One region of the Nocardioides sp. NPDC004968 genome, then DNA from elsewhere that is predicted to be linked to it. Evidence: riboswitches for the same ligand, from Rfam matches in the RefSeq annotation. Region 1 holds a riboswitch; the other holds the start of a gene.
What was found. A riboswitch is a leader RNA that binds a small molecule or an ion and turns the genes downstream of it on or off. The one in region 1 is predicted to bind S-adenosylmethionine.

Region 2: it holds a riboswitch for S-adenosylmethionine, as region 1 does, so the genes downstream of both, thrC (threonine synthase) here and ABZU72_RS25015 (aminotransferase class V-fold PLP-dependent enzyme) in region 1, are expected to answer to the same signal.

Annotation. Positions count from the first base shown of each region.
Region 1 covers NZ_JBEXJF010000041.1:40,566-45,286, forward strand. Annotated here, with positions in the region: gene ABZU72_RS25000 (transglycosylase domain-containing protein) at 1-195, shown strand, start outside; gene ABZU72_RS25005 (TetR/AcrR family transcriptional regulator) at 269-904, shown strand; gene ABZU72_RS25010 (CocE/NonD family hydrolase) at 901-2,514, shown strand; SAM riboswitch class IV at 2,601-2,714, shown strand; gene ABZU72_RS25015 (aminotransferase class V-fold PLP-dependent enzyme) at 2,758-4,095, shown strand; gene ABZU72_RS25020 (biotin/lipoate A/B protein ligase family protein) at 4,133-4,721, shown strand, end outside.
Region 2 covers NZ_JBEXJF010000030.1:40,828-45,548, reverse strand. Annotated here, with positions in the region: gene ABZU72_RS22035 (SGNH/GDSL hydrolase family protein) at 1-705, opposite strand, end outside; gene thrC (threonine synthase) at 747-2,018, opposite strand; SAM riboswitch class I at 2,030-2,169, opposite strand; gene ABZU72_RS22025 (DJ-1/PfpI family protein) at 2,257-3,168, opposite strand; gene ABZU72_RS22020 (isochorismatase family protein) at 3,165-3,716, opposite strand; gene lon (endopeptidase La) at 3,785-4,721, opposite strand, start outside.

The sequences.
Region 1 (4,721 bases):
CCCGTCTACGTCGACGGCCAGGATCCCGAGACCGGACACGAGGAGGAGCTGATCGCTCCGCCCGCTCCGCCGGAGGAAGAGGACGACGGCGAGGAGTGCGACCCGGTCTCGGAGTTCTTCGGCACCTGCGACGGCGAGGGCGATGGCGAGGGCGGCTGGGGAGACGGCGGCAACCCCTGGGAAGGCCGTCCGTGATGTGAGCTGAGGCGTACGCCTAAGTTTTTCGCGACACTTGTGAATTAATTAACACGTGTCTAGGATCGCGCTCATGGAGTTCGAGCTGGCCGCGGCCACCCCAGCCAAGGATCGCCGCGTCCGACGTTCGCGGGCGGCGCTGATCCAGGCCGCAATCGCCCTGGTGACCGAACGGGGCACGGCTGCGATTCCGATCTCCGACATCGCGTCGGCGGCAGACGTGAGCCGGCAGCTGGTGTACCAGCACTTCGGCGATCGCGACGCCCTGCTGCTCGAAGGCGCGCTCGACCTGGCCAGGACCGGGCTGCTGCCACGTTTCGCAGAAGCGTCGGCGGAAGGGCGCGAGCGTGCGCTGGCCATGACGCGGCACTTCGCCGAGCATCGCGTCTTCTACCGGGCGATGCTGAACAGCTCCAGCGCCCATGCGCTGACCAAAGCACTCGGCGGCCTGATCCTCCCGGTCAACCGGCGTGCCGTGGAGGCGCACTTCGCGGAGGGCCACGACCCGCAGCAGCTCGATGACCTGGCGGTCTTCATCACTGGCGGCGGGGCCGCCTTCATCAACGCCTGGGTGACCGACGCGGAGGACCCGCTCGACCCCGAGGACCTCGCCGACCGACTCATCGGGCTGCTCGGCATCATCACCGCCGCAGTGCGCCAGACGGCTGCTTCCGACGTGCCCGTGCTGAAGAAGGAGACCGACCGATGAGCCTCATGAGTCACATCATCCAGCGCCAGATGAAGCTTTCCGAGCCACTGACGCGGAAGGTCGTCGTCGACCGCGACCTGCGCGTTCCGATGCGCGACGGCGTGGAGCTGCTGGCCGATCGCTGGACGCCGAAGGGCGGCGCGGAGGGCCTGCCGACCGCGCTCGTCCGGTGCCCGTACGGCCGTTCTGGCTTCTTCGGCGCGATCATGGCCCGCCCGCTCGCCGAGCGCGGCTACCAGGTGCTGATCCAGAGCGTCCGCGGCGGCTTCGGCTCCGGTGGCGTCATGGATCCCATGCTCCAGGAGCGCGAGGACGGCCTGGACACGTTGGACTGGGTGATCGAGCAGCCCTGGTTCGGCGACTCCATGGTGCTGGTCGGCATCAGCTACCTGGGCTATGTGCAGTGGGCACTTGCAGACAGCCTGCCGCCGCAGGTCAAGGCCATGATCCCGGTAGTCACCGAATCGGCGCTGACGAGTGAGTTCATGCGTGCCGACGGTCGTTCGTTGGAGCTGCCGCTCGAGTGGGGTGCGCTGGTCGCCACCCAGGAGCGCCCCTTCGCGATGTTCCGCAGGAACGCCCAGACCAAGAAGACTGCCGCTGCCCTGCGCGTGCTGCCCCTGCAGGATATGGACGTCGCGGCCACCGGCGAGCGTTCGCAGTACATCCAGGACGTTCTCGCCCATGATGCCGACGATCCGCACTGGGACGGCATCGACCACCGCCATCGGGTCGCCGGCACGCTTGTCCCGGTCAGTTCCATCGGCGGCTGGTACGACGTCTTCCTGCCGGGTCAGCTGCGGGACTTCGCGATTCTTCAGGACGCCGGCAAGCCGGCCCGGCTCACTGTCGGGCCCTGGACCCATGTGGACCTGACGATTCCTGGAGCGGCCGAAGCGGTCGACTTCGGCCTGGCGTACGCGCGCGGCGAGGAGCCGGCCGAACGGGCACCGGTGCGGTTGTTCGTGATGGGCGAGGACGCCTGGCGCGACTTCGAATCCTGGCCGCCGAAGGGCTATGAGCCGCAGCATCTCCACCTCCAGAGCGACGGTGGTCTGTCGGTGAGTACCCCGGACGACTCGGATCCCGACCGCTATCACTACGACCCGGCCGATCCGACGCCGGCGGCCGGGGGCATCAGCATCAGCCACGGCGGCCGCGTCGACAACGGCGCCGTGGAGGCTCGGGCCGACGTGCTCACCTACACCACCACGGTGCTCGACGAGGACGTCGAGGTCGTCGGCGAGGTCAGTGCCGAGATCTGGTTCCGGTCGAGCCTTGCGTACGCCGACGTCTTCGTGCGGCTCTGCGATGTCGACGAGGAGGGCCGCTCCCACAACGTCTGCGACGGACTCATCGGTCTGACGGGCGCCGACGAGCTCACCTGCGCGACCGTGCGGCTCTGGCCCACGGCGTACCTGTTCAAGCGCGGCCACCGGATCCGTGTGCAGGTCTCTAGCGGTGCCTTCCCGCGCTACGCCCGTAATCCCGGGACCGGGGAGCCGCTCGTCACCGCCACGACGCTCCTGGCTGCCGACCAGACGGTCCACCACGATCCAGAGCATCCTTCGGCTCTGATCCTGCCGGTTCGCGCCGTTCCGGCCACCTAGACGCGTCCAATATGTAGGACAAGCGTCCATATTTCGAGACGTACGGTTTGCGGGGTCCCTCCACCTCCGGCACCATCTTCGGCGAAGGTCACGACTGCCAGCGCGAAGCCCCGGCTTGCTGGCGGGCAACCCTCCCACGCGGTGGGGTGCTCCGGGTGACGACCAGGCCCTCGCCGAGGTGGCGCGGGCAAGCGCGTGCTTCGCCGGGCAGCCCTGGGGAGCCATGACCCGAAGGGTGCCCCCATGTCCCTGCTTCCGCTCGTCGGCTCGAACACGCAGGTCCCGCTGCTGGACGGAACGACCACGACGTACGCCAATCTCGATGTCGCCGCGTCGGCGCCGGCGCTGCAGAGCGTGGCCGATCGGGTGGCCGAGGTCCTGCCCTGGTACGCCTCGGTGCATCGCGGCGCCGGCTACCTGTCCCAGGTCTCGACCGCTCTCTACGAGGAGTCGCGCGCGACCATCGGCGCCTATGTCGGCGCCCGCGAGGACGACGTCACCGTCATCACCCGCAACACCACCGACTCGGTGAACCTGCTGGCCGGCTGCGTACCGGGCAGGGTGCTCGTCCTCGACATCGAGCACCACGCCAACCTGCTCCCGTGGCGCCGCGTCGAGGCCGGTGTGACCGTGGTCGCCGGCCGGGACACCCTCGCCGGCACCATCGACGCCCTCGCCGGCGAGCTGGCCCGCGACAGCTACGCCCTGGTCGCGATCACCGGCGCCTCCAACGTCACCGGTGAGGCGCTGCCGGTCGCCGAGATCGTCACCCTGGCCCACGCCCACGGCGCCCGGGTCCTCGTCGACGGCGCCCAGCTGCTCGCCCATCGCCACTTCTCGCTGGCCGCGACCGGCGCCGACTACGTCGTCCTCTCCGGCCACAAGCTCTACGCCCCCTACGGCGCCGGCGCCCTGGTCGGGCGCCGCGACTGGCTCGACGTCGGCACCCCGTACCTCGCCGGGGGAGGGGCCGTCGATGACGTCACTCACGCGTCGGAGGTCGAGCTTGTCGAGACCACGTGGCAGCCCGCGCCCGCACGTCACGAGGGCGGCTCGCCCAACGTCATCGGCGCCGCCGCGCTGGCCGCCGCCTGTACGACTCTCGGCGGCCTCGAGCCGGCCGAGCTGGACCGCCACGAGGCGTCACTGAGGGGGCGTCTCGTGGCCGGCCTGTCCGCGCTGGAGGGTGTGGATGTTCTGCGCTTGTGGCCCGACTCCGAGGAGCCGGTCGGGGTCGTCACGTTCACGGTCGACGGCATCGAACCCGGCCGGGTCGCGGCCTACCTCTCCGCCGAGCACGGTCTGGGCGTACGCGACGGCCGGTTCTGCGCGCAGCCGCTCCTCAAGCGCCTCGGGCTCACCGGCGGCGCGGTCCGCGCGAGCATCGGGATCGGCACCTCGGTCGCGGACGTGGACCGGCTGGTGGCCGGCGTACGTGCCCTTCTCGCGGGTGACGTCCGGGGCGACTACGTCCTCGTCGACGGGGCCTGGACGCTCGCCGAGGACCCGCGCCCGCTCGTCGGACCGGCCGGTCTGACCCGCCTGGCCGACACCGCCGGCTCGTGCGGAGCAGCCGTCTAGCCGGGATGATTCGGGGCGCTCACGGTGTTGAGAAATTGTGAGCGAAAGAGTGCATGGCGAGCGGAAGGTACGCGGCGGCAAGCTGGTCGTCGTCGACGCGACGGTCTCCGCTGACACGATCATCGACGTAGTCCTCTCGGGCGACTTCTTCCTGGAACCCGACGAGGCGCTGGGCTGGCTGACCGAGGCGCTGGAGGGGCAGTCCGTCGACCTCTCCATCGACCAGTTGACGGCGGTGCTCGACGTCGCCGCCCGTGATGCCGAGCTGGTCGGCTTCGGCACCCGTGACGTCGCCCTGACGGTGCTGCGGGCGCTGGGCCGGGCCACGACCTGGGACGACCTCGACCTCGAGATCGTCGAGACCGGGCCGCTCGCGCCGAAGATGCAGATGGCGCTCGACGAGGTCATCGTCCGCCAGGTCGCCGAGGGTCGCCGCGCCCCCAACCTGAGGTTCTGGGACTGGGCCAGCAGCGCGGTCGTGATCGGCAGCTACCAGTCGATCTCCAACGAGGTCGACGAGGCCGCCGCCGAGCGTCACGGCATCGAGGTCGTACGCCGCATCTCAGGTGGCGGTGCCATGTTCATCGAGCCGGGCAACACGATCACCTACAGCCTCGCCGTCCCCG
Region 2 (4,721 bases), on a different contig from region 1:
GAACGGGCCGACGACGTCGGAGAGCGAGACGACGTGGGCACCCCGGGCCAGTGCGGTCTCCCGCTGGCCGTCGGCCAGCTGCTTGGCGATCCGGCGTCCGAGCGAGCGCAGCGGCTGCGGCAGGGGTCGCACCGCACCCACGTCCGGACAGGTCCCGACCACGACCTCGGCACCACGCTCGCGCAGCGCGTCGATGACCTCCCCCAGCACCCGGGTGGAGTCCTTCTGCGGCACCCGGTGGGTGACGTCGTTGCCACCGACGATGACCACCGCCACATCGGGCCGGTAGCCCTTCGGCAGCGACTCGAGCTGCGCGGGGAGCATCGACGTCTCGGCCCCGACCACGGCAGCCGTACGCAGCCGCACCGGCCTCAGCAGAGCCTTGGCCGTGCCCTTGGCCAGCCGCGCGCCGAGGGTGCCGCTTCTGGTCTCCGCGCCCAGCCCGGCGGCGATCGAGTCGCCGAGGACGAGGAGCTCGACCGGCGTACCTCCGTAGGCCTTCTTGTAGACCTTGTCGGCGTCGATCGCCTCCTCGCCGAGGGGCTTGCCGATCACGTCACGCGCGTGCGCCGCCTGTCTCTTCAGCAACGTCACGAACCCGGCACCGGCCGCCGCCCCCACCACACCGACTGCGCCGGCGACCCCGGCGGTGGCGGCGACCATGCCGAGCCACTTGGCCTCTTCACTCGTCTTCGTGGTGTTCACATTCCTTAGGTGTACCCCACGGATGTGAACGCGAAATTAACCTACGCCTGAGAGAGCCCGGCTTCCTCGAAGGCGTCGTAGTTGGGGGCGATGGTGGCGCGGGGGCCGACGATGCCGCTGACCGCGTCGAGCGTCTTGAGGCCATGGCCGGTGTTGATGATCACCGTCTCCAGGCTCGGGTCGAGGAGACCGTTGTCGACGAGCTTCTTCGTGACCGCGAGCGTGGTGCCGCCGGCGGTCTCGGTGAAGATGCCCTCGGTGCGGGCCAGGAGCACGATCGCGGCGCGGATCTCGTCGTCGGTGACCTCCTCGACAGCACCACCGGAGGAGCGGGTGGCGTCGAGGACGTAGATGCCGTCGGCCGGGTTGCCGATCGCCAGCGACTTGGCGATCGTGTCGGGCTTGACCGGGCGGATGGCGTCCACACCGGCCTTGAACGCGGTCGCGACCGGGTTGCAGCCGGTCGCCTGGGCGCCGAAGATCCGGTAGGGCTTCTCCTCGACCAGACCGAGCTTGATCAGCTCCTTGAAGGCCTTGTCGACCTTGGTCAGCTGGGATCCGGAGGCCACCGGGATGACGATCTGGTCGGGCAGGCGCCAGCCGAGCTGCTCGGCGATCTCGAAGCCGAGCGTCTTGGAGCCCTCGGCGTAGAAGGGACGTACGTTGACGTTCACGAACGCCCAGCCCTCCTCCTCCGCGGCGATCTCCTGGGCCAGCTTGTTGACGTCGTCGTAGTTGCCGTCGACGGCGATCAGGTTGTCGGTGAAGATGGCGGAGTTGACCTGCTTGGGCTGCTCGAGGTTGCTCGGGATGAAGACCGCGGTCGGGATCCCTGCTCGCGCTCCCGCCGCCGCGACAGCGTTGGCCAGGTTGCCGGTGCTCGGGCAGGCGAAGACCTTGGCGTCGAGCTCGCGGGCGGCGCTCAGCGCACAGGCGACCACGCGGTCCTTGAACGAGTTGGTCGGGTTGGTCGAGTCGTCCTTCACCCAGATCTTCTCGATGCCGAGCTCCCCGGCGAGGTTCTTCGCGTCCAGGAGCCGGGTGAAGCCGGGCTCGGTGTTCGGGCTCTGCTCGATGTCGTCGGGCACCGGCAGCAGCGCCTTGTAGCGCCAGATGTTGCGGGGTCCGGCCTCGATCTCCTCGCGGGTCACGGCCGGGAAGTCATAGGCCACCTCGAGTGGCCCGAAACACTCCGGACAGGCGTAATGCGGTCCGAGCTCGACCTGGTGCCCACACTCCCGGCACGACAGCGCCGAGGCGTTGCCGAACGCACCCTCGCGCAGGCCCTTCGTCTCCGTGGTCGCAGCGCTCATGAGAAACCTCCTCCTCATCTTCCCCGATCACGTCTCTCGCGCCGGGCCGGAATTAGCACCTGCTCCACGCCCTACCCGATGGCCGGGAGGAGGCTCGTGGTCGGTTGCCGGGACTTCACTGGGCCGTTCCCTCAGTCCCTCTCGATGAGCAGTAGCGATCGTACGGCAGGTATCCGCTGCCAAACACACCCGGGTTCCATTCCGCGGACCAGTCGTCCACCATCTGGACAATCGGGGTTCAGCGAGCGCGGAGGCGGCGCAGCATCCGGGCATCGTCGAAGCCCACCGCACGGGCGGCCGACTCCATGGTGGTGCCGGCAGCCAGCAGATGGTCGGCCCGTTCACGGCGGAGAGCCTGTTGATAGCGGAGCGGGGTGAGGCCGGTCGCAGCTGCGAAGGCGCGGGTCAGGGTCCGTTCGCTCACCCCCGCGCCGTCCGCCAGAGCGGAGAGCGGAAGCGGCTCGGCGAACCGGGCGTCGATGACGTCCTGCACATGGTGGACGGTGTCGTCGAGATGGTTCCGGTGGCGCAGCAGGACGCTCTCCTGCGGCTGGTCGCCGTTGCGCCGCGCGTAGACGACCATGTCGCGGGCCACGCGAGCCGCCAGCGCCGGTCCGTGGCGCACCGCGAGCAGGTGCAGGCTCAGGTCGATGCCGCTGGCGATGCCGGCCGACGTCACGATCCGGTCATCGCTGGTGAAGAGCACGTCGCGCACCACCCGGGCCTTCGGGTAGCGCCGGGACAGTGCGTCCTGGAGATCGTGATGGGTGGTGCAGCGACGTCCGTCGAGGAGTCCCGCCTGCCCGAGGGCGTCGGCGCCGGCGCAGACGCTGGCCACCTCGCCCCCGGCGGCATGATGGGCACGCAGCCGCTCGGCACTCTCGCGGGTGAGCCGGGGGCCGGCGACGAGGTCGTACGCCGCTCGCCAGCCCGGCACGACGAGCAGGTCACCGGGGTCGAGATCGGGCCATTCCGCGGTGGCCGTCAGAGGCAGCCCCTGCGCGGAGAGCACCTCCCCCGGCTCGGCGCCCGCGACGTACGCGAGGTCGTAGGGGTGTCCGAGGCTGCCCGCGGTGTGGAACGCCTGTGCCGGCCCGGCGAGGTCGAGCAGATGTACGCCGGGCAGCAGCACGAACACGACGGCGCTCATGCCACAGATGCTGTCACAGCCTCCAGATCGGCGATCGTCGCGATCTCGGCAAACCGGCCGCTGAGCACGAGCTTCGTACGCTCCACGACCTCCTCGGCCGACAGCCCGCCCAGCGGCTCGGTGGTGACCGCGTCGGCGACATAGGTGACCCGGTAGCCGAGGTCGGAACCGACTCGCGCTGTGGTCTCGACGCACTGCTCCGCGCGGATCCCGCACACCACGAGCTCGGTGACCCCGCGCTCGGTCAGCACCTGCTGCAGGTTGGTCGTGGTGAAGGCGTTGTGGGCGGTCTTGCGCACCTCGACATCGCCCGGCTTCGGGCCGCTGAGCCCGTCGAGGTAGCGCACGTGACCCGAGACCGGGTCGAAGACGCCGCCGCTGCCGGGCTCGGTGTGGAGCACCCAGACCACCAGATCGCCCGCGGCCCGCGCGAGGCTCACCAGTCGGTCGGCGCGCTCGGCGATGTCGGGGTGGAGGGTCTGCTGCCAGGACTCCCGCTGCCGGAAGGACTCCTGGATGTCGATGACGAGAAGGGCTCGGTTGCTCATGTGCCCAGTGTGCGAGCTGCCCGCTCGACGCACGAGGCATCAAGCGGGCAGCATCCGGAACGATCCGGTCAGGCAGCGGCAACCGTGCTCTGGGCGGTGACCCCTCCCTCGGCAGGCGCGAGGGCGCCACGTACGACATCCCTGACATCGCTCACCAGGTTGATCTTCAGGGCCTGCTTCACCTCGTCGGGGACCTCGTCCAGGTCGGGCTCGTTGCGCTGGGGCACGAAGACCTCGGTCAGGCCGGCTCGCTGGGCGGCGAGCAGCTTCTGCTTGAGGCCGCCGATGGGCAGCACCCGCCCGGAGAGCGAGACCTCACCGGTCATCCCGACCTCGCTGCGCACCGGGCGGCCGGTCGCGAGAGAGGTGAGCGCGGTGACCATCGTGATGCCGGCGCTCGGGCCGTCCTTCGGGACCGCACCCGCGGGCACGTGGACGTGGAGCGATCGGTCGAGCACGGCCGGGTCGACGCCCAGCTCGGCGGCGTGCGAGCGGACGAAGGAGAGCGCGATCTGCGCGGACTCCTTCATCACCTCGCCGAGCTGGCCGGTGATGTTCAGCCCAGCCTGCCCCTCGGCCGAGGACGCCTCGATGAAGAGCACGTCCCCACCGAGCCCGGTGACGGCCAGTCCGGTGGCGACCCCCGGGACAGAGGTACGCTCCGCCGACTCCGGCGTGAACCGCGGCCGACCGACCAGGTCCTTGAGGTTGTCCAGGCCGATCTCGACGTGCTCCGCACCTGTCGCCAGCCGCGTCGCCACCTTGCGCAGCGCCTTGGCGATGAGCCGCTCGAGCTGGCGTACGCCTGCCTCACGGGTGTAGTTCGCAGCCAGCTCACGCAGGGCGTCGTCGGTCACCGCGGCCTCCTCCGAGGTCACCGCGGCGCGCTCGAGCTGCCTGGGCAGCAGGAAGTCACGGGCGATGGCGACCTTGTCGTCCTCGGTGTAGCCGTCGATCGTGACCAGCTCCATCCGGTCCAGCAGAGCCGACGGGATCTGCTCGACC